DNA from 4 places in the Robertmurraya sp. GLU-23 genome. Region 4 is predicted to be linked to each of the others. Evidence: riboswitches for the same ligand, from Rfam matches in the RefSeq annotation. Region 4 holds a riboswitch; each other region holds the start of a gene.

Evidence for each region. A riboswitch is a leader RNA that binds a small molecule or an ion and turns the genes downstream of it on or off. The one in region 4 is predicted to bind S-adenosylmethionine.
Region 1: it holds a riboswitch for S-adenosylmethionine, as region 4 does, so the genes downstream of both, ACVBAX_RS18260 (methionine ABC transporter ATP-binding protein) here and metK (methionine adenosyltransferase) in region 4, are expected to answer to the same signal.
Region 2: it holds a riboswitch for S-adenosylmethionine, as region 4 does, so the genes downstream of both, ACVBAX_RS04245 (methionine biosynthesis PLP-dependent protein) here and metK (methionine adenosyltransferase) in region 4, are expected to answer to the same signal.
Region 3: it holds a riboswitch for S-adenosylmethionine, as region 4 does, so the genes downstream of both, ACVBAX_RS22905 (sugar ABC transporter substrate-binding protein) here and metK (methionine adenosyltransferase) in region 4, are expected to answer to the same signal.

Annotation. Positions count from the first base shown of each region.
Region 1 is NZ_JBRKCV010000013.1:53,021-58,751, reverse strand. Features, by position in the region: gene ACVBAX_RS18275 (thioredoxin family protein) at 1-99, shown strand, start outside; gene ACVBAX_RS18270 (hypothetical protein) at 345-695, shown strand; gene ACVBAX_RS18265 (O-acetylhomoserine aminocarboxypropyltransferase/cysteine synthase family protein) at 803-2,116, shown strand; SAM riboswitch class I at 2,224-2,329, shown strand; gene ACVBAX_RS18260 (methionine ABC transporter ATP-binding protein) at 2,509-3,534, shown strand; gene ACVBAX_RS18255 (methionine ABC transporter permease) at 3,527-4,195, shown strand; gene ACVBAX_RS18250 (MetQ/NlpA family ABC transporter substrate-binding protein) at 4,207-5,055, shown strand; gene ACVBAX_RS18245 (carboxymuconolactone decarboxylase family protein) at 5,169-5,540, shown strand; gene ACVBAX_RS18240 (hypothetical protein) at 5,591-5,731, shown strand, end outside.
Region 2 is NZ_JBRKCV010000001.1:822,863-828,593, reverse strand. Features, by position in the region: gene ACVBAX_RS04260 (gamma-glutamylcyclotransferase) at 52-915, opposite strand; gene sda (sporulation histidine kinase inhibitor Sda) at 1,104-1,238, shown strand; gene ACVBAX_RS04250 (hypothetical protein) at 1,313-1,549, opposite strand; SAM riboswitch class I at 1,716-1,820, shown strand; gene ACVBAX_RS04245 (methionine biosynthesis PLP-dependent protein) at 1,901-3,007, shown strand; gene metC (cystathionine beta-lyase) at 3,010-4,197, shown strand; gene ACVBAX_RS04235 (bifunctional homocysteine S-methyltransferase/methylenetetrahydrofolate reductase) at 4,194-5,731, shown strand, end outside.
Region 3 is NZ_JBRKCV010000022.1:56,802-62,532, forward strand. Features, by position in the region: gene ACVBAX_RS22895 (ABC transporter permease) at 1-620, opposite strand, end outside; gene ACVBAX_RS22900 (sugar ABC transporter ATP-binding protein) at 622-2,124, opposite strand; gene ACVBAX_RS22905 (sugar ABC transporter substrate-binding protein) at 2,394-3,506, opposite strand; SAM riboswitch class I at 3,629-3,736, opposite strand; gene ACVBAX_RS22910 (cold-shock protein) at 4,130-4,330, opposite strand; gene ACVBAX_RS22915 (DNA alkylation repair protein) at 4,587-5,294, opposite strand; gene ACVBAX_RS22920 (DUF1801 domain-containing protein) at 5,379-5,731, opposite strand, start outside.
Region 4 is NZ_JBRKCV010000017.1:57,571-63,301, reverse strand. Features, by position in the region: gene pckA (phosphoenolpyruvate carboxykinase (ATP)) at 1-873, opposite strand, end outside; SAM riboswitch class I at 1,219-1,357, shown strand; gene metK (methionine adenosyltransferase) at 1,587-2,789, shown strand; gene asnB (asparagine synthase (glutamine-hydrolyzing)) at 3,033-4,928, shown strand; gene ACVBAX_RS20530 (C39 family peptidase) at 4,929-5,731, opposite strand, start outside.

The sequences.
Region 1 (5,731 bases), on a different contig from region 4:
GTTCCCTGTTTACTTGTTATAAGAAACAATAAACTAGTTAAGAAAATTTATGCTTTTCAATCGGTACCATTTTTATATGAAAGTTTAAAATCATTTTAGGAATCAGACGGTACTAGTCTGATTTTTTTTATTTGCGGATGCACGAATCCCTTCGACAGTAATAGCAATTTCGTTCAAAAAGGTGACATATTTCTCGGGAAATGAACTCTAACTACAGCATTCGATACAAAGCTTGTTAGGTACCCCTGACAAACGCCCCGAAAATTTGTCGAAAAGATATTAAAGGTAAGCCTTCTCTCAGAGTGGAATATATATGTATCCGTATATTTAGAGGAGGAAGACCGATGCATGTTCAGTTACAAAGAACAGTGAATGAATGGAATAACCGTAGTCATTTACTGCCTTTTTTAAAGAAGGCACCCGTTGTTATTTGTATTAGATCAGAAGATGAGGCCTTCTTTATCCATATAAATAAGGGGAAAGTTGAACTTCTATTCGAAAAAGATCATCATCATATTGACGCACATCTTCAAGGAAAGAAGGAAGATATTATATCCTTGCTCCGTGGGGAAATCAAACTCAGACAAGCAACATTATCAAATTTTATTTCCTTACAATCCTCGTTTAGAACAGCTTTATACTTAGAAACGTTGTTCTTTTTAGTAAAGCCATATAAGCATGCCAATAATATTTGAAATTTTTCTGAACTTTCTAAAATATTATTGACTTGTCAATTTTACCCATGATACCATCATCTACGTGATTAATAAAAATTCTTATAAAGAGTGGTGGAGGGACTGGTATGACAGAACAGAAGAAGTATCGGTTAGAAACACTTGGTGTCCATGGTGGATTAAGTCCAGATCCTACTACAGGAGCAAGAGCAGTACCGATCTATCAAAACAATGCTTATCAATTTAAAAGCACTGAACATGCTGCTAATCTCTTTGCACTTGCTGAACCGGGATATATTTATACACGCATTCATAATCCAACTACTACAGTGTTCGAAGAAAGAGTGGCCCTCCTTGAAGGTGGAGTAGGAGCACTCGCTGTATCGAGCGGAATGGCAGCGATTACACTGGCGATCCTAAATTTGGCTGAAGCAGGGGATGAAATCGTTGCAGCTTCGAATCTATATGGAGGTACATATAATCTATTTGCTATAACATTACCTAAATATGGTATCAATGTGAAGTTTGTCGATTCAACCAATCCAGAGAATTTTAAGCAAGCTATTACAGAGAAAACAAAGGCGATCTTTGCAGAGACCATTGGAAACCCAAGCTTGCGAATTCTGGATATCGAAAATGTCGCAAAGATCGCACATGATGCAGGTATTCCTCTTGTTATCGATAATACCTTTGCGACTCCTTATTTATGTCGTCCAATTGAGCATGGTGCAGATATTGTTATTCATTCGGCAACAAAATGGCTTTTAGGGAATGGTACAACTCTTGGGGGTATTATCGTGGATGGCGGAAAGTTTGATTGGAATTCGGCGAAGTTTCCTGGATTCACAACCCCTGATGCCAGCTATCATGATATTGTATATAGTGAAGCAATTGGTGCTGCAGCTTATATTGTAAAAGCAAGAGTTCAATTGCTACGTGATCTAGGTCCAGCATTAAGCCCTCAAAATGCCTTTCAATTCACTCTAGGTTTAGAAACTTTGCATGTGAGAATGAAGGAGCATGTGGCAAATACGAAGAAGATCGTAGAGTATCTAGAAGCACATCCAGCGGTTAATTGGGTGATGTATCCAGGAAATGAGAAGCATCCAGACTACGAGCTTGCGAAGAAATACTTACCTAAAGGAGCAGGTTCTGTCGTTGTCTTTGGAATCGACGGAGGGCGAGAGGCTGGAGCAACGTTTATAAATAGTCTCAAACTTTGGGCACATGTTGCCAATGTTGGTGATGCAAAAAGCTTAGTCATTCATCCTGCAAGCACAACTCATCAACAGCTTGACACAGAGGGGTTAAAAGCAGCAGGCGTTCCAGAGGATTTAATTCGTCTCTCGATTGGGATTGAAAATGTGGAGGATTTAGTTGAAGATTTAGAGCAAGCGATTACATTAGCGACAGGAAAAACCTCGCTTACTAGCCATGTGTAATCCATAAGATTTTTGTCGAAATTTATCGTTGACACTCCCGTTTTTCCATGATAAGATAGCACTCGTGATTAAGACTACAACTAAAAAAGTTCATATAGATTGATAAGCTCTTATCAAGAGAGGTGGAGGGATGTGCCCTATGAAGCCCGGCAACCGTCAAATTATTGAAATGGTGCCAATTCACACAAAGCGTATTGCTTTGATAGATGAGAGAAAGGTGATACTTTCTGCCTTTCTGCTCATGCAGAAAGGTTTTTTTTATGTTCATTTAGAGTGCTCTCATTCGAATAGGAATGAACCGGATGATAGAACCTAAGTTGTATTGTACCTTTCTGTAGCATGACAGCATGTAGTTTTATCAGAATAATCGGAAATGGAAGGGGGAGAAACCTTTGATCTCGATAAAAGACGTAAAAAAGATTTATTCTTCAAGACAAGGAAAAGTAACGGCTGTTGATAATGTAAACTTAGAAATTACTGAAGGAGAAATCTTCGGTGTAATTGGTTATAGTGGCGCAGGGAAAAGTACGCTTATTCGTATGCTGAATGGGTTAGAAATTCCTACTGAGGGATCCGTTATTGTGGCAAATAATGAAGTATCGAAAATTAAAGGTAGTAGCCTTCGTAAAGCTAGACAGGAAATAAGCATGATATTCCAACATTTTAACCTTTTATGGTCTCGAACAGTAAGAGAAAATATTGCATTTCCACTTGAAATTGCAGGAGTTCCTAAAGGGCAAAGAATGAAAAGAGTAGACGAGCTTATTCGTTTGGTTGGATTAGAAGGAAGAGAAGACGCTTACCCTTCTCAATTGAGTGGTGGGCAAAAACAAAGAGTAGGAATTGCGAGAGCACTTGCTAACAATCCCAAAGTTCTCCTTTGTGATGAGGCAACATCTGCTCTTGATCCACAAACAACAGATTCGATTCTAGAGCTATTAGTTGATATTAATAAGCGTTTAGGTTTAACCATCGTCCTTATCACTCATGAAATGCACGTCATTAGAAAGATTTGTCATCGTGTAGCTGTTATGGAAGGTGGAAAGGTTGTTGAACTCGGCCCAGTACTTGACGTATTTAAGCATCCTAAGGAAGAAATTACGAAACGATTTGTTCAGCAAGTAACAGAACCTGAAGAAACGAAGGAAACAATTGAACACTTATTAGAACTGTATCCGCATGGTACAGTCGTTCAACTAGGTTTTGTTGGAGAAGCAGCAGAGCAACCGCTGATTACGAACCTTATTCGCCATTACCAGGTAACTGTAAATATCCTGCAAGGGAAAATATCACAAACACAAAATGGTTCTTATGGAACGCTTTTTATCCACTTAGATGGGGAAAGGGAAGAGCTTTCAAAGGCCATTGCATATATCGAATCACAACAGGTTGGAGTGGAGGTGATTTCGAATGCTTGAGACACTTTTACCAAACGTGAACTGGGAAAAAATGATTGAAGCAACGAATGAAACCCTGTATATGACAGCTATATCAGTTGTTATTACATTTGTTCTTGGTTTAATTTTAGGACTTTTATTATTTTTAACAGCTAAGGGTAATATTTGGGAAAATACATTAGTGAATAAAGTGATCAGTTCTGTCGTGAACGTCTTCCGCTCGATTCCCTTTATTATATTAATTGTTCTTTTGATTCCTTTTACAAAGCTTATACTAGATACGATGATTGGTGAGAATGCAGCTTTACCGGCTTTAATTATTGGTGCCGCTCCGTTTTACGCGAGAATGGTGGAAATCGGATTGCGTGAGATTGATAAAGGAGTTATTGAGGCAGCTAAATCAATGGGTGCTAAAACTAGCACGATTATCTTTAAGGTGCTTATTCCTGAATCATTGCCAGCTTTAGTATCTGGTATTACGGTTACGGCTATTGCTTTGGTGAGTTATACAGCAATGGCTGGTGTGATTGGTGCGGGTGGTTTAGGAAACCTAGCATATCTCGAAGGGTTCCAGAGAAGTCGTAGTGACGTAACCCTTGTGGCTACTGTTATCATTTTAATAATTGTGTTTATTATCCAATTTATTGGAGATTCTATAACATCAAAACTAGATAAAAGATAGGAGAGACAAAAATGAAGAAATTTTTAAGCTTATTTTTATCATTAGCAGTTGCTTTAGTTCTAGCAGCTTGCGGTACAGCAAATGATGATGAGTCAAACGGTGGTGAAGGTGAAGAAGCAGCAGAAACAACTGAATTAGTAGTGGGAGCTTCTAACGTACCTCATGCTGAAATTCTAGAAGAAGCAAAATCGCTTTTAGAGGAAAAAGGAATCGAATTAAAGATTGAAACGTTCCAAGATTACATCCTACCTAACCAAGCGTTAGAATCTGGTGATCTTGATGCAAACTATTTCCAACACATTCCTTACCTTGAGTCTCAAATGGCTGAGCATGGCTATGATTTTGCTAATGCTGGTGGAATTCATATCGAACCAATGGGTGTGTACTCTAAAAAGTACGAGAGCTTAGATGACCTTCCTGAAGGAGCACATATCATCATGAGCAGCTCAGTAGCAGACCACGGTCGTATTTTAACCATGCTTGAAAAAGAGGGATTAATTACTCTTAAAGAAGGCGTAAACAATGTAGAAGCAACGGTTGAAGATATCGCAGAAAACCCTAAAAACCTTCACTTTGACACAGAGTATGAAGCATCATTATTACCACAAATTTATAACAATGATGAAGGTGATGCAGTACTTATCAACTCAAACTATGCAATCGATGCAGGTCTGAACCCAATTGAAGATTCAATCGCAATCGAAGACAAAGAGTCTCCATACGTAAACGTAATCGCAGTACGTAAAGACGACGAAAACTCTGAAGCAATTAAAGCTTTAGTAGAAGTGTTACACTCAAAAGAAATTCAAGATTTCATTCTTGAAAAGTATAAAGGTGCTGTAGTACCTGTATCAGAATAATAAAAAATGCAGATGTCTCTTTAAGAGGCATCTGTTTTTTTGTAATAATTTGTGTTGTTTCAAGGATACTAACATATGTGATACTACATAACTTAAAGACTGGAGTGGGACAAATGGATCAAGGATTTATTGCAAATAATCCGAGTGAAGAAGCTCTACATGATTATAAACTAGGACTTGGCACGTTTACGCAAAAAATGCCAGATATCGCTAGCCATTTTAATTCATTTACAGAAGCATGTTTTAAAGAAGGAGTCTTGTCTCAAAAACAAAAGCAATTAATTGCATTAGGAATTAGCTTATATTCTCAGGATGAATATTGCATCATCTACCATATCAAAGGATGTATGGATCAAGGGGCAACTGAGCAAGAAATTCTTGAAGCAGTGGGCGTTACAGCAGCGTTTGGTGGTGGAGCCGCTCTGAGCCAGGCTGTTACACTTGTCCAAAATACAATGGATGATTTTAATCAATTAAAACAGTGAGTTAAGCTCCTATCGAGAGTATTTGGCTAGAAAACACTGGAAATCATAAGGTGAGTTTTTCTAACAAAGTCTTAGCTGTATACATCCTTAAATATCGTGTTTTTTCGGCTTTGTTCCAAAGAATTGACCTGTGTTACGATAGATGTGACCAAAGAAAGTCGAATAAAGCGATATTTGGAAGGGATGGATTC
Region 2 (5,731 bases), on a different contig from region 4:
AAGTGTTTACCACAATGGATACTCGTATTAAACCGATGTACAATAAAAAAGTTAACTATTGCTTGATTTTTTTAGACGATCAAGTTCTTTTAGTAGATATTGATAATACCTTTCACTCAATCTTCCTTTGGCCCCTCTAAGAATTTCGGTCGAATAATGGTCGGGGGGTGACACTTCGGGCATTTTGTTATACACATGGAATGTCAAAACATCCTTTAACATTTCTCCATCGATGTCCACATCTACAAAGGTTGGGCGATACCATCCTCCATAAAACCCCTCTCTACCAAATAAATACTCGACCCCTTCATATGGAGTTAAGTAAACTACCCCTTCGGTTTCACCACCATCTTCTACAATATCTGCTCTTCCGCCATCACTTACTCTGAAAAGATATTTCATGGAGTATCCCTTTAAAACAGCAGCACCGACGAGATTTTTAAAACAGTGATCTACCCCCGCTTTTCGGAATCGTTCATCATCCATACATGAACCATATGCAAAGTAATATACTTGGTCAGGACGATTTTTCATGAATCTATGTAACTTCCAATCACCGTGGGTGATTTTTTCAGCTTTGCTTGATTCATCCACATTCACATACACGAGCGCTACTTTAGTGCCTTTATCAGTATGAACGGTAACATTTGTTCTGTCATACAAATTAGACTCTTTACCCTCTTCATAATCCTCCAATGCGTCGAGCTGAGGTAAAAGGGTTTTACTAACTTCATATAACTCTCCATGCACCTTACCGGAATCATTGAGTTCTAGTGTAGGATAACCGTTACCTGTATCAAAAAGCTCACCGTTTACCCATGCCTGTTCAGCGATACAAGTAGCTTCTCTGATTAATCTGTGATTCGTTTCATGTCTTCTTAATGTACCATAAACAAAAAGTGTAATCGTATCCATCCTTCTCCCCCATCGTACAAACTATTTACCATATTTTATCATAAAAAAAACCATTACGTGAAAATCCTGTAACAGAATATTAATAATTTTATGGCAGTAAATCTGGAGTTTTGGGTTTTCAAATGGATTAAAACCCGATACAATGATAAAAAGCTAGAAAATTCAGTCCATTTTAAGGAGGCTTGCAAATGAAGATTATGAGTAATGAAATGTTAGTTGTCTCGTATCGGAATGCATTGAAGTCAGGTGAGGATAAAGAATGGGCGAAGTTTTTGAAGAAGGAAATTGAGAAAAGAAATTTGAAACCGACAATTAAATCATAGGACACAACCACCGGCACCCAAGTGCCGGTGGTTTTATTTTTTCCTACGAAAATAAACAAGACGAGTTTCCCCGTCTATAACTGATTGATCATATTTAAGTAAAGTTGTTGCGGTGGTTGACTGGAGAGACGTTTCTCCTTTTGAACTGATTCATTCATTTCTCTCATTTCAAGAGGAAAATCCACGTGACCACCTACAGGATAACCTTGAAGACCCTCACCTGATATAAACAATTCAATTCCATCCTCGGTAACAAAAAAGGCGTCTTCACTCAACATATACCGATGATGACATCTGCTTTTCGTTTGCATGAATTTCCCTCCACTTTTTGTTCTCAAACTTATTATATATTAAATGTTCTGAATATTCATATAGTAAATTTTAGGAAATTGTGAACAAAATTGTCGTTAATTTGTAAAAAAGATTGACACTTAGCGATTTACTGTAGTAAAGTTAGAAAAAATTAAATGTTTTGATTTCTTATCAAGAGAGGTCGAGGGTCTGGCCCTATGAAGCCTCAGCAACCATCAATTTTTTGAAAAGGTGCTAATTCCAGCAAGTATTTTACTTGGAAGATAAGAAGAATGGCTCATGTTGATAACAAAGTCTTCTTCTTAGAGAGAAGGCTTTTTTTTATTATTAGGATGTTGGGAGAGACTAAAATGTACAAAAATGAAACAAAGGTAGCACAGATCGGAAACAGAAGTGAAACTCAAACTGGGACAGTAAACCCACCTGTATACTTTTCGACAGCTTATCGACACGAAGGAATAGGCCAATCAACTGGATTTGATTATATTCGAACAGGTAATCCAACAAGAAAACTTGTAGAGGCAGCAATAGCTGATTTAGAAGGCGGTGACCAAGGATTTGCCTGTAGTTCCGGAATGGCTGCTATCACTACCATTCTTGCACTCTTTGAATCTGGCGACGAATGGATTGTATCAAGAGATTTATACGGTGGAACCTATCGAATTCTAGAGCAAGGATTTAAAAAATGGGGACTTTCAAGTACGTATGTACAAACTCATGATGTGAGCATTATCGAACAGGCTATTACAGAAAAAACGAAGGCCATATTCATTGAAACACCAACCAATCCTCTAATGGAAGAAACGGATATTCAAGCGGTTGCTGAACTAGCGAAGAAATATAATATATTATTAATTGTCGACAATACGTTTTACACTCCATTACTTCAAAGACCGATTGAGCTTGGAGCTGATATTGTCATTCATAGTGCTACCAAATACTTAGGTGGACATAATGATGTGCTAGCTGGCTTGATCGTTGGGAAAGGAAAAGAGGTTTGTGAACAGCTTGGATTCCACCACAACTCTATAGGAGCGGTTTTAAGTCCGTTTGACTCTTGGCTTCTTATTCGTGGGATGAAGACTTTAGCACTTAGAATGAAACAGCATGAAAAAAATGCAAGCGAACTTGCAAGCTTCTTAAAGAATCATGAAAATGTAGTAGATGTTCTTTACCCAGGCCGCGGAGGCATGCTATCCTTCCGAATTAAAAAAGAAGAGTGGGTTAATTCATTTTTACAAAATCTTAAGCTTATTACGTTTGCAGAAAGTCTTGGGGGTGTAGAAAGCTTCATTACATACCCAGCTACACAGACACACGCGGATATTCCGGAAGAAATTCGTTTTTCAATAGGCGTTTGTAATCGCCTGCTTCGTTTCTCTGTTGGTATTGAAGACGTGGAGGATTTAATTAAAGATATTGACCAAGCTCTTACTCGTTTAAGTTCGGAGGCATAAAAATGACAAAAGAACACAATTTCTCATTTGAAACAAAACTACTTCATAATGAACATAAATTTGATCCAACAAACGGTGCTGTTTCCGTTCCTATTCAACATGCATCCACCTTCCATCAGCATAGCGTCGATGAGTTTGGAAAATACGACTATGGTCGAAGTGCGAATCCAACTCGCGAAGCTTTTGAAACAGTCATTGCTAACCTTGAAGAAGGTACAAACGGATATGCCTTTTCATCAGGTATGGCAGCCATTTCGACTGCGTTTCTCCTTCTCTCTCAAGGAGATCATGTGGTGATCACAGAAGACGTGTATGGTGGGACCTACAGAATGGTGACGGAAGTTCTTTCGCGTTTTGGAATCGAGCACACATTTGTTGATATGACGGACCTCACAGAAGTTAAACAGGCGATTCGTCCGAATACAAAGGTTTTCTATGTAGAAACTCCTTCCAATCCCCTTTTAAAGGTGACAGATATCCGAGCCATTAGTGACATTGCTAAAAGTGTTGGAGCTTTAACCTTTGTTGACAATACATTTTTAACACCTGCTCTACAAAAGCCCTTACTTCTTGGTGCGGATGTGGTGCTTCATAGTGCCACGAAGTTCCTTTCTGGTCATAGTGATGTAGTTGCTGGTGCGATCGTTGTTAACGATCCTGATCTTGCTAAACAGATTGGATTTTTACAAAACTCATTTGGCGCTGTGTTAGGCGTTCAAGATGCGTGGTTAGTGTTACGAGGAATAAAGACCTTATCGGTTCGTATGGACTTCTCAATGAAATCTGCACTAAAAATAGCACACTTCTTGCAGGACCATCCTTCTGTGAAAAAAGTGTACTACCCTGGACTTACTGATCATCCACAGTACGAAATACAAAACGAACAATCAGAAGGGGCCGGAGCTGTTCTTTCGTTTGAACTCGAATGTGAAGAAGCCGTAAAACAATTTGTTGAATTAACAGAGATCCCTGTATTTGCTGTTAGTTTAGGAGCAGTTGAATCGATCCTCTCTTACCCGGCGAAAATGTCACATGCAGCAATGCCGATTGAACAACGCTTAAAAAGAGGAATCAGCCAAAGCCTGCTTCGCCTTTCTGTTGGCCTAGAACATCCAGATGATATCATTAAAGACTTCTCGGCTGCTCTTGAAACGATAGCCGCGAATTGCCAAGGAGAGAAAGTAAGATGAGCCTTTTAGATAAACTTAAAAAAGACATTGTCATTGGTGATGGTGCAATGGGTACCCTTCTCTACTCTTATGGAACAGATACTTGTTTTGAAGAGTTAAACCTGTCGCATCCGGATGATATTTTTAACATCCATAAGGCCTATCTACGAGCAGGAGCGGATGTTATACAAACCAATACGTACGCTGCCAACTCTTTAAAGCTACAAAGATATGGTCTTGAGGACTCTGTTGAAAAAATTAATCGTGCTGCCGTAAAAGTTGCGAAAAAAGCCATTACAAATGAAAGCTTTGTTGTCGGGACCATTGGTGGTAACCGTGGTATTCGCCCCAACTCATTTTCTTTAGAGGAAATTGTCCAAAGCTTTTTACAGCAACTACATTATTTGCTGCTGGAAGATATTGATGGCCTATTACTTGAAACATACTACGATTTAGATGAAATTGAAGCAGTCCTATCCATTGCCAGAAAGGAAACCAATTTACCTATTATTGCTCAAGTTTCCATGCAGGTCCCTGGCATTATGCAAAATCGAACACCCATTAATGAAGCTCTCTTACGTTTAGAGAGTCTTGGTGCTGATGTGGTCGGTGTGAACTGTCGTCTTGGTCCCCATCATATGCTTGAAAGCTTGGAACAAGTTGAATTACCTAAAACGGCTCTTCTATCAGCATATCCAAATGCTAGTCTCCCTACGTACACTGATGGGAAATTCCATTATGAAGGAGATGCGGATTATTTCCGAAAAAGTGCACAGGAATTCAGAGCTCAAGGTGTTCGTCTTTTAGGAGGATGCTGTGGCACAACTCCAGCCCATATTGAGGCATTTGCATCAGAACTAAAAGGAACTTCACCGGTGACGGAAAAGCAAGTTGAAGTAAAAAAAGAAGTGGTTCAAGTAAAAACTGTACAACCAAAACGCACGGAACGTCCTCTACAAGAAATTGTTAAAGAAAGATCATCAGTCATTGTTGAATTGGACCCGCCTCGAAAGCTGAACACAAAGAAATTTTTTGAAGGAGCACAAGCGCTTAAGGAAGCCGGTGTTGATGCTATTACACTAGCTGATAATTCACTAGCGTCTCCAAGAATTTGTAATACTAGCTTGGCTCAATTGACCAAAACAAATATCGGCTTACGACCACTTGTTCACATTACTTGTCGTGATCGTAATATTATTGGTCTTCAATCTCATCTGATGGGACTTCATACCCTAGGATTACATGATATATTAGCTATTACAGGCGACCCTGCTCGTGTCGGTGATTTTCCTGGTGCATCATCAGTATATGATGTCTCTTCTTTCGAACTCATTAGCATGATTAAGCAGTTTAATGAAGGCCTTTCCCCTACTGGTAAGGACTTAGGAGAAAAGGGCGTATTTTCGGTTGCTGCCGCGTTTAATCCAAATGTAAAATATATAGATAAAGCTGTTTTACGTATGGAAAAGAAAGCAAAGTATGGAGCAGATTACTTTATTACTCAACCAGTATATTCAGAGGAAAAACTATTAGAGATCTACCATGCAACTAGGCA
Region 3 (5,731 bases), on a different contig from region 4:
CCGTGTTTCGTGTACGTTAAAAAGATATGAACCACTACAACGACAACGACCATGATCAAAATAATCCACGGTACCTGGCCGATTTTCGAAAAAAACGGACTAATCAGACCTTCTGCCATGGTTCCATCAGGCAACACCATGTTTTGTGAAACAGTCGCTCCCTTTGTATAGGTCAATGCCGTTCCTTGAATAATGAACATGGTTGCAAGCGTCATTAACATATCAGGAATCCGCATTTTTACAATCATAATGGAATTCAATATCCCTACAATTAATGAAGCAGCAATTGCCGAGATAATGGCTACAAAGGTATTTTGTGAAAACCAGACAAACATGGAAATAACGATTGCATTTGATAAGGAGGCCACCGATCCAACGGAAAGATCGAAGCCATCAACCGTTAAACTGATTGTAATTCCGATTGCAATGATGGTTACAATTGAAATGGAACGCAGTATATTTACAATATTATTTCCCTGGATAAAGGCTGGATTGGCCAATGAAAATATGATAATGAGTGCAATGATCGTAATAATCGTTCCATATTTATAAAAAAACTGGAAAAGATCAAATGACGTTTTTACCGGGGTCTGTTTCTTAGCTGTTATGTTTGTCTCCATCTTACCTACCCCCTGTTGAATAGAATAATAGTTCTTCTTCATTTGTTGAGTTTGTTTCTAGTTCCTTCACTGACTTTCCATCATAAAGAACATAAACCCGATTCGTAATTCCCATGATCTCAGAAGCTTCAGATGATGCATAAATAATCGCCTTTCCACGACTTGCAAGCTCAGCAATTAGGTTAAAAATATCCTTTTTTGCGCCAACGTCTACACCTTTAGTTGGCTCATCAAAAATATAGACATCAGCCTCGGCTACCAGCCACTTTCCAATGGCAACCTTTTGTTGATTACCACCAGAAAGATTTTGAACCTTTGTTTCTTCTGACGGTGTCTTTATTCCCAGACGATTGATCATTGCTTTTGCAACTAACTTTTCTTTTTTACGATCCAAGAAATTAAATTCCTTTGAAAAACGTCGTAAATTCGCTACAGTTAAATTTGATTCAACCGACTCATATACAAGAATACCTTCTTTTCGGCGCTCTTCAGGGACCAAGGCAAGTCCATTCTTAACCGCTTCATATGGATTTTTAACGCTAACCCTTTTTCCGTTCACCTTGACTTCTCCTGCTATTAATTCGCCTTCAGCCCCGAACAGGGCTTTACAGAACTCGGTCTTACCGGCACCTACAAGCCCGGCGATTCCCACAATCTCTCCTGCTCTGACATTCATGCTGAAATCTTTAATCTTATCTCTAACTGTAAGTCCTTTTACTTCAAGGAATGTGTCTCCAATGGTCATGAATTTATCAGGAAACTGTTCACCGAGTTTTTGACCAAGCATATGCTCCACTACTTTGTTTTGGGTGGTATCCGAAATTCTCTGTCGCTCGACTACTTCCCCATTTCTCATAATCGTAATGTCATCACAAATCTCAAAAATCTCTGGTAGTCGGTGCGATATAAAAATAATTCCAACATCACGTCTCTTTAATTCTTTTACTATACGAAATAATTCATTTGTTTCTGTATGACTAAGAGGTGCTGTCGGCTCATCCAAAATGAGAAATTTACATTCTTTCGACACTGCTCTAGCGATCAAAACCATTTGTTTTTCTGCCAATGTCAATTCACTTACTAGTTTTTTAGTAGGAAGAGTCAAATTCATTTCTACTAGGATGGCGGCCGCTTTCGAATGCAGGCTTTTCCAATTGACCCATTGCTTCTTTCCCATGTTATGGACCGTGTCCATTAACATGATATTTTCAGCAACCGTTAAGTTGGGGATCAGAGCTGTATCCACTTCCTGATATACAATTTGAATTCCAGAATCCATGGCACTTTTTGGAGAACGAATGGTCATAGGTTGTCCATTCATTGTGATTTCACCAGTATAGTGGCCATATGCCCCTGCAAGAACCTTCATCAACGTTGATTTCCCAGCACCATTGGCTCCGATTAAGGCATGAGTTCTCCCGCTTTCAACTGAAAAATCCACCTCATTTAATGCTTTAACACCCGGAAATTCAATTGAGACATTCTTCATCTTTAAAGTGGTCATGATGTCACTGTCCTTTCAAAGAGACACTCTTTTTTTCTTTTTAAAAAGCTGTTTTCTAAAACATTGTTGCTTTTAGCACTACTTTATTGAAATAAAACACTTATTTTCTAAAAAGTCATAAGTCCATTGAACGTTTTAGAAAACAGGGGCTCTATATTTAAAGAGTAAGATTGAATACACGGGTAAAAAGCCGGCATTAGGGCTTTTTACAAAACAACAAACTTTACGAAAACAGCCTTTTAAAAAGAGAGTGTCTATCTACAAGTCCCTTACTTCTTATAATGTTCCTTTAGTGTCTTCATCCAGTCTTCCTCAAATTCTGATGATTGGCCCCATCCTTCAATGATTTCAGTTAGATTGACCATATTAACCGGATCTTTTGATTTTTGAAGGTCTTCTTGAGAGATTAGTGAAGCTTCCAAATCATACGTTTGTGGTGTTTCCTCTCCTGCTAATTTCTTTGCGAGTATTCTCATATTTACTGAACCTATCAACTTAGGATCAACAGCTGCGGTATATCTCCAAGCACTGCCTTCTCTTTGAATTTCCTGCAAATCAGCATTTGAAACATCGATTCCATAGATTTTCACTTCTTCTCTGCCAGCTTCTTTTAACGCACGAGCTGCACCGATAGCAAAAGCATCCCATGTTGCAAAAATCGCATCAAGTTCACCCTTAGGGTATTTATTTAACATTGCGGCAACGGCATTTTGAGTTTGAACACTAGTGTCAGCTGCTGCTACCCCAAAGCGCTCCACTTCTTTTATTCCAGGATTATTTGCTAAAACCTCTTCATAAACCTTATTTCGTCTAACCATAGGTGGGAATCCGTCCACCCATAGGTAAGCAATATTGGCTTCACCTTTTGTTTCTTTTACTAATTGGTCCAATGATAGAGTAGCTAATGCTTCATCATCCTGTGATACTAGAGTGACACCATCAACACTAGTTAAATTTGCATTCGAGTCAAATGCGACTACACTCTTTCCTGCGTCAACAATTTTCTGTATGTCATTCACGGTAGCATCATCGTCCCCGTGAGAAATAATAAATCCATCATAATCTTGAGTTAACGCTTGGTTAATCGCATCATGAAATTTCGCTGTATCTCCATTTGCAGTAAATACATCCACTTGGAATCCTAATGCTTCACCTTCTTGTTTTGCACCAGCTAAGAATTGTGCTGTGTGATCGTCTCCACCAATTTTACGAATAACTTTGATTTTCGGTTGGTCCCCATTTGCAAAGCGGTCAGGTACACCTTCAATCGGTGTGTTCGATCCTGTTGCTTCCTTTGTTTCTCCCCCTGTTGCACAGCCTGTAAGCAAAAGTGTTGCAGCGATCGCTGATACAAATGCACTTCTTAAAAATTTCTTCTTCATGATTCTTTCTCCCCTTTTTGTTTTTTGTCTTCTTACCAACGTTGCTCTTAGGAGAGTTTTTATAAAATATAAAAAACCTCTCCAGAAAAGAGAGGTTTCATCACAAAATAAGGACTACTCCTCTCTTATCTCTCAAAACAATTTCTTGTTTTGCAGGATTTAGCACCAATTCCATTCGGAACGGTTGCTGGGCGTCATCGGGCCAGTCCCTCTGCCACTCTTGATAAGAGAACGTATTTTATTCATTTACTTTAATAAAGTATAAAACTTAATTTAATATTCTATTAACAAAATGTCAATAGTATTTTCTAAATATTATTAATAGGTGTATTTTTCCAAAGATAGCAACAATAGATTCTTCGTATGTATTAAGCCCATCAAAAGGTCCACTTTACTCTAATAAAGATTATCACCGTCTCCGACAAATTGGTGAACTTTAGCGGAATTGAAAGCTATAATTAACACAAACATAATTAGGTGAATTCGTTAGGATGTGATACACTTTATCTACCATTTGATTTACTTGCTTACATTGTGCCCCACTCACTCAGTGAGTGGGGATCCTTGTATATAAAAAGAAAAAAACAGACTCTAAAAAGAGCCTGCTTAGTTTGTTTTTATTATTAAGCTTTACGCACGTTAGCTGCTTGAGCTCCACGTTGACCTTGCTCAACGTCAAAAGTAACTGCTTGACCTTCGTCTAAAGATTTAAAACCTTCGCCTTGGATAGCTGAGAAATGAACGAATACGTCTTCTCCGGCTTCACGCTCGATAAATCCGAAACCTTTTTCTGCGTTAAACCATTTTACTTTACCTTGTTCCATTTTGTTTCCTCCTGCTGTGTGCTTTACACACAATGTGTTACTATCCTTGGACTCAGTGATCATCAAGACGAAAAGTTAATCTTATACTATCCTTTACACCGAACAAAAATAATTCTTCTAAAGTTTAACATTTTTTATAAGTATTTGCAAGAACATATCCTCAGTATCCTGCAGGTTACGAGAAAAGCAAACTAAAAAACCTACATACGTCTAAATAAGAATATCTATAAAAGGCATTTATACATCAAAACGATTTTTAACATCTCACATACTTGCGTTTGAAACCAAGCTTCCCTCTATCCATTTCTTTTTGAATACTTTCGTATGCGTTTAGTAAACTGCTTTTTTTATTGTCCCGTTTAACTTCTACGATTCCTATTTCCTTTGAGGTCTCAACCGCCTTTTCATGTTGCGGCAAATAGGAAATCCCTACGGTGTATACAAAATTATTCATAGCTGATTTAGTTCGTTCTGGCGAATTATGAATCGTATTTTTTATCATATCAAGCATATTGGAAATCTTACTTTCGGAAAATTCCTTGTCTTTGCGATTTCCTAAAAGCCAGCAGTAGCAACTCCACCCAGCTGACATTCTCAACTCGTCACCACTTGCAATCCATTTATCCGCCACTTCTTGTGCAATATCTGACTCTGATAAAGTGACTGCCACCACGTAATCAGACAGCATATAAAAATACGCTCCGTCCATCCAACGATCAAAATCAGATTCAGTCATAGCTTTCGGGTCTGCAATAATGCCTGCAAAGTACATTGCATCGTAGTTACCTGTGGCATATAGCTCATCAGCTAGTTCTTGATTTATTTTTATTTTCTTTGCAATTGGTTTCATAGCACCTGTAGCCACGCCAAACAAGGGCTCGTGTGCACCATTGGAAATATACATTTTTTTCGTTCGTTCCTTACCGAGAGCTTCAAGTTCCTGCATCACTGTTTGAAAATCCATAGCTATGTACGTCCTTCCTTTATTTTCATCCATTTCATTATAACCATTACCTGCAGCTAAAAATAAACATTAATTAATATGATCTTATCGAATGTTCTTGTGTGAGCCGTCACAGGAGGGCATTTTTTGAGATAGTCCACAAGTGCAATCCTTTAAGCCCTTTCCACTGAAAATTTTCTCCATACAATTTTCAATCCTTAACACTCGAGTTTTTGATTGTTTGGGTTGAGAAAAATAAAGAATGTATGCTCTCTGTCGTCCCGGTGTCAATGCCTCAAATGCAGTTTTCAAGTCTGGTGTTTCTTCGAATTTATTTTGAAGTTCTTCAGGAATGATGAATTCTGTATGCTTTTTTAAATCCACTTCCAAACCCGCTTTTTCAACTTCAATAGCTGCATGGATATACGCTTTCAAAATGGGTTCTAGTTCCACTATTT
Region 4 (5,731 bases):
AAAATGAATGGCGTCGAAGATTTGAGGTTCTTTTTCTCTTGAAAGATTAATGCACTTAGCGTAGCAGCCTCCTTCAATATTAAAGACACCGTTAGCTGACCAGCCGTGCTCATCATCTCCGATTAGGCGTCGGTTTGCATCAGCAGATAAGGTCGTTTTACCTGTTCCTGATAAGCCAAAGAATAAAGCGACATCTCCTTCAACGCCGACATTTGCTGAGCAGTGCATAGGTAGAATATTATTTTCAGGCAATAAGTAGTTCATGATAGAGAAAATGGATTTCTTCATCTCGCCTGCATATTCTGTGCCACCGATTAATACGGTCTTTCTTTCAAAAGAGACTATAATAAAAGTCTCAGACTTGGTACCATCAATAATAGGGTCTGCTTTAAAGTTTGGAGCCGATATGACTGTGAATTGTTCTTCATGAGTCAAAAGCTCTTCTGCTGTTGGTCTAATGAATAACTGATGGGCAAATAGATTATGCCATGCAAACTCGTTGATCACTTGAATGGGTAGACGATGTTTCTTATCTGCGCCAGCAAACCCTTTGAAAACAAATAACTCATCTCTATCTTTCAAGTAACTTAGTACTTTATTATATAAACGTTCGAACACTTCTTGAGAGATTGGTTGGTTAACAGCTCCCCAATCAATCTTGTCCTTTGTAGAGGCTTCTTCAACAATGTATTTGTCTTTCGGAGACCGACCAGTATATTTTCCTGTTGTTGCTCGAACAGCTCCTGTCGAAGTTAAGACTCCTTCGTTTCTAGTAAGAACCTTTTCGACTAATTGTGGTACAGATAGTTGCACATGCACATGACCAGAGGCTAACAATTCGCTTAATTGGTTAGAAATACGGACAGAGTTCATCTGATGACTACCTACCTTTATTTGTTATTTTTTAATTAGTATAACACATTAACTTAATTAGTCTATACTATTTATAAAAATATTAGAGGGTGCAAGAAAAAACATCGTATACGACCTATTTTTAAGCCTTTTTATTACATAAAACGATGAATGGGAGTCAATAGTCTATACTATTAAAAGAAGGGACAAATTCAAATGGGAACGATCGTGTTATATGATGCTAAGTGTCAATGGAAATGTAATTATAATAGTTGCTCATTATTTAAAGAATGAACCAACTATTTTTCATAAAGATATTGACAGTATTTGACGTGATACGGTATTATTCTACATTGAACGGATACTCTCTTATCCCGAGCTGGTGGAGGGACAGGCCCTATGAAACCCAGCAACCTGCTTTAATAATTAATTACGATGACTGTAATTAATATAAAAGAGAAGGTGCTAACCTGAGGCAAGGATTTTAGTCCTTGAACGATAAGAGCGAAAGGCGCAAATTACTTTGCTATCACCCTTTCCTCAAGCAGGGAAGGTTTTTTATTTTGCATAAAGTTTTTATTTGGGTGGGTAATTTTTCAAACCTTCATAATAAAAATGGCATGTTTATTTCATACTACTTAGGGAATGAGTTCCGTATCAAATGGAAGGTTTTGTTTATGTTGATATAATAAGCATACCTTTTTCTCAAGTATAAATAAATAGGAGGTCAGGAGATGTCAAAAAAACGTCGTTTATTTACATCCGAGTCAGTTACTGAAGGTCATCCAGATAAAATCAGTGACCAAATTTCAGACTCAATTTTAGATGCTATTTTAGCAAAAGACGCAAATGCTCGTGTTGCTGCAGAAACGTCAGTAACAACTGGGTTAGTATTAGTTGCTGGGGAAATTACAACCTCTACATACGTAGATATTCCAAAGATTGTTCGTGAAACCATTAAGGAAATTGGGTACACTCGTGCAAAATATGGTTTCGATTCTGAAACATGTGCGGTTTTAACTTCAATTGATGAGCAATCAGCTGATATTGCAATGGGAGTTGACCAAGCACTTGAAGCGCGTGAAGGATCAATGTCTGATGAAGAAATCGATGCAATTGGAGCAGGTGACCAAGGGTTAATGTTTGGTTTTGCTTGTAACGAGACAAAGGAGCTTATGCCTCTTCCGATTTCTTTAGCACATAAACTAGCTCGTAGATTAACTGAAGTTCGTAAGGATGATATTCTTCCTTACCTTCGTCCGGATGGAAAAACTCAAGTTACCGTTGAGTACGATGAAAATAATAAACCAGTTCGAATTGATACAATTGTAATTTCAACCCAGCACCACCCTGAAGTAACGTTGGAGCAAATTCAACGTAATCTTAAAGAGTATGTTATTAATCCTGTTGTACCAGAAGAGTTAATTGATGAAAATACAAAGTATTTCATTAACCCAACAGGTCGTTTCGTTATCGGTGGACCACAAGGTGATGCTGGATTAACAGGACGTAAGATTATTGTTGATACGTACGGTGGATATGCTCGTCACGGTGGCGGTGCATTCTCTGGTAAGGATCCTACAAAGGTTGACCGTTCAGCTGCTTATGCTGCTCGTTATGTAGCAAAGAATCTTGTTGCTGCAGGTCTAGCAGATAAAGTAGAAGTACAGCTTGCCTATGCAATTGGTGTTGCACATCCAGTATCTATCTCTATTGATACATTTGGTACTAGCGAAATAAGTGAAGAAGTTCTTATTGAAGTAGTTCGTAATAACTTCGATCTTCGTCCAGCTGGAATCATTAATATGCTTGATTTAAGACGTCCTATCTATAAGCAAACAGCTGCTTATGGTCACTTTGGTCGTACAGATGTAGATCTTCCATGGGAGCGTACAGATAAAGCTGATACACTTCGTAAAGAAGCTCTTGAAAGATAATTTTAAATAGTAAAAATTCAGCCGGGAGTTACAGAAAATTTGTAACTCCCGGTTTTTCTTTTCGTCTATAAGGGTATGGTGGTTTAGAAGCAAAAAGGGATGTAAACAATGGGTAGTAAGCTTGAATTTTTAGGAAATGGTCAATTTGACAGTGCGATTCGATAATTTTAATGGTAGTATTAATAGGTATTCTTTCTGAATGGAAGATTAAACTCGTAAGAACGGAGTAGGTGAGTTACATACATGTGTGGTTTTATTGGATGTGTTCATGACAAATCGCAAGTGTTTAGTGATGGACAAAAACAACAATTTGAAAATATGAATAATGTGATTACGCATCGCGGACCTGATGATGACGGATATTTCTATGATTCTCATGTTCAATTTGGGTTTCGTCGTTTAAGTATCATTGATATAGAAAGCGGGCATCAACCCCTTCATTTTGAAAACGAAAGATACTGGATTATTTTTAACGGTGAAATTTATAACTATGTAGAGTTAAGAGAAGAACTATTGGCAGAAGGAATCACCTTTGCAACAAGCTCAGATACAGAAGTAATTATTGCTTTGTATAGCCATCTGAAGGAAAAAGCGGTGGAGAAGCTTCGTGGAATGTTTGCCTTTGTAATTTGGGATAAGGTTGAGAAGACGCTTTATGGAGCACGTGATCCATTCGGCATTAAGCCTTTCTTCTATTTTGATGACGGGGAAAAGATATTCTTTGCATCTGAGAAAAAGAGTATTTTACTGGCACTGCAGAACGATGTATTAAACTATGATTCTTTGCAGTATTTCTTAACGTATCAGTTTGTTCCTGAGCCTTATACGATGTCAGAAGGTATTTCAAAATTAGAACCAGGGCACTACTTTACAAAGAAAATCGGATCTGAAATGGAAATTAAGCGTTATTGGAAGGCTCATTTCCACCCAGTAAGAAAATCAGAGAGTGATTTTGTAAAGGAAATTAAAGATGTTCTTTTTGATTCTGTCAAAATTCATATGAGAAGTGATGTGCCTGTCGGTTCGTTCCTTTCTGGTGGAATTGACTCTTCGATCATTGCTTCCATTGCAAAAGAATTCCATCCGGCGATTAAGACATTTTCTGTAGGTTTTGATCATAATGGGTTTAGTGAGATTGATGTTGCTAAGGAAACGGCTGATAAGCTTGGAGTAGAAAATATTAGCTATATCATTACTCCAGAAGAGTATATGAATGAAGTACCGAAGATTATGTGGCATATGGACGATCCGCTTGCAGACCCTGCATGTGTCCCTTTATATTTTGTGGCACGTGAAGCTCGTAAGCACGTGACGGTGGTTTTATCTGGAGAAGGTGCAGATGAGCTATTTGGTGGCTACAATATTTATAGAGAGCCTCAGAGTCTAGAGGTGTTTAATAAAATTCCACAGGTTGGAAAAGCGTTTTTACGTTTGCTAGCGAAAATGATGCCAGAGGGAATGCGCGGGAAGAGCTTTATTGAACGTGGTTTGACTCCTTTAGAAGAACGTTATATCGGAAATGCAAAAATGTTTAGTGAGCTTGAAAAGAGTGATCTTCTAAATACGTATAACAAAGGTTTAGATTTCACCAATATTACAAAGCCTCTTTATAAAGAAAGTGAAGGCTACGATCCAGTTGACCGTATGCAGTATATAGATATTCACACATGGATGCGTGGAGATATTTTATTGAAGGCTGACAAAATGACCATGGCTCATTCGTTAGAGCTTCGTGTCCCATTTTTAGATAAAGCCGTTTTTGAGGTTGCTTCTAAAATTCCAACAAGTTTAAAAACAGCCAACGGAACAACGAAGTATGTTCTTAGAAAAGCAGCAGAAGGAATTGTACCAGAACATGTTCTTAATCGTAAAAAGCTAGGCTTCCCGGTTCCAATCCGTCACTGGTTAAAGGCTGAGATGAATGAATGGGCAAAGACCATTATAAGAGAAAGTGATACAGATTATTTATTAAATAAAACGTATGTACTTCAATTGCTTGAGGATCACTGCCAAGGAAAAGCCGATAATAGTAGAAAGATTTGGACGGTGCTCATGTTTATGGTATGGCATCAGGTATATGTAGAAAAAAAGTACTCCTTCGAGAAGGAATACTTAGCGGAAAAAGTGTTACAAAGCTAATTAACGAGGGAGGTAGGTAATTGCCTGACTTCCCATTTGCACCCAGGATTCTTCAAAATCCATTATGGGTGCTTTTTTATTTTTTTCCCCTGTTAATGGATCGTTAAAGTATACATAATCCTGATCAAAGCCTGTTAATAAAACAGAGTGTTCTTTGTAGGTAATATCAATAACACCACTCGGAGTGTGCCAGGTCACAAATTGATTGGATGACAGCTTTTTAAAGGAGGTGTTGGTGATCACCCAGACAGGACGCTTGTCAGAAAGGTGTATTTTTAGATCATTAAAAGGTGAACCGGTTAAATCATCAATTTGTCCAGGTAAATATTTCTCAGCTAGTTCTTTAATGGGTTTATGGTACACGCCTAAACCAGGTAGTTCTTTTGTATACATGCTCCCTACAAATCCGTCATTAGGATGACCGTAGTAAACTTTTCCATCAGAAACCTTGTAGGCTGTAGAGTCTTTTATGATTTCTTTAGCAAGAGTCATCTTATCTACTGAAATATTTGCGTATTGTAGTAGCATGGCTAAACTTGTAACTTCACAGCCGCGTGGAAGTTCAGGTAGTTGGTTGATGACTGGTGCATCTATGAGAACGGTTTGTTCTAACGGGATAATCGTAAGGTCAACCCGATCGTCGTTAAAAGTGTTCGTCGAACGTAATGGGGCTTGTACCCAGATCTTCATTCGACCAACGGCTTCGGCAATATGTGGGGTTTGTGCAATAAATAAGATGAAGAACCCTAGTAAAACCATTCCAATAATTGAAAAAGAAGTTTTAAGAGAAGGACTTTTCTTTA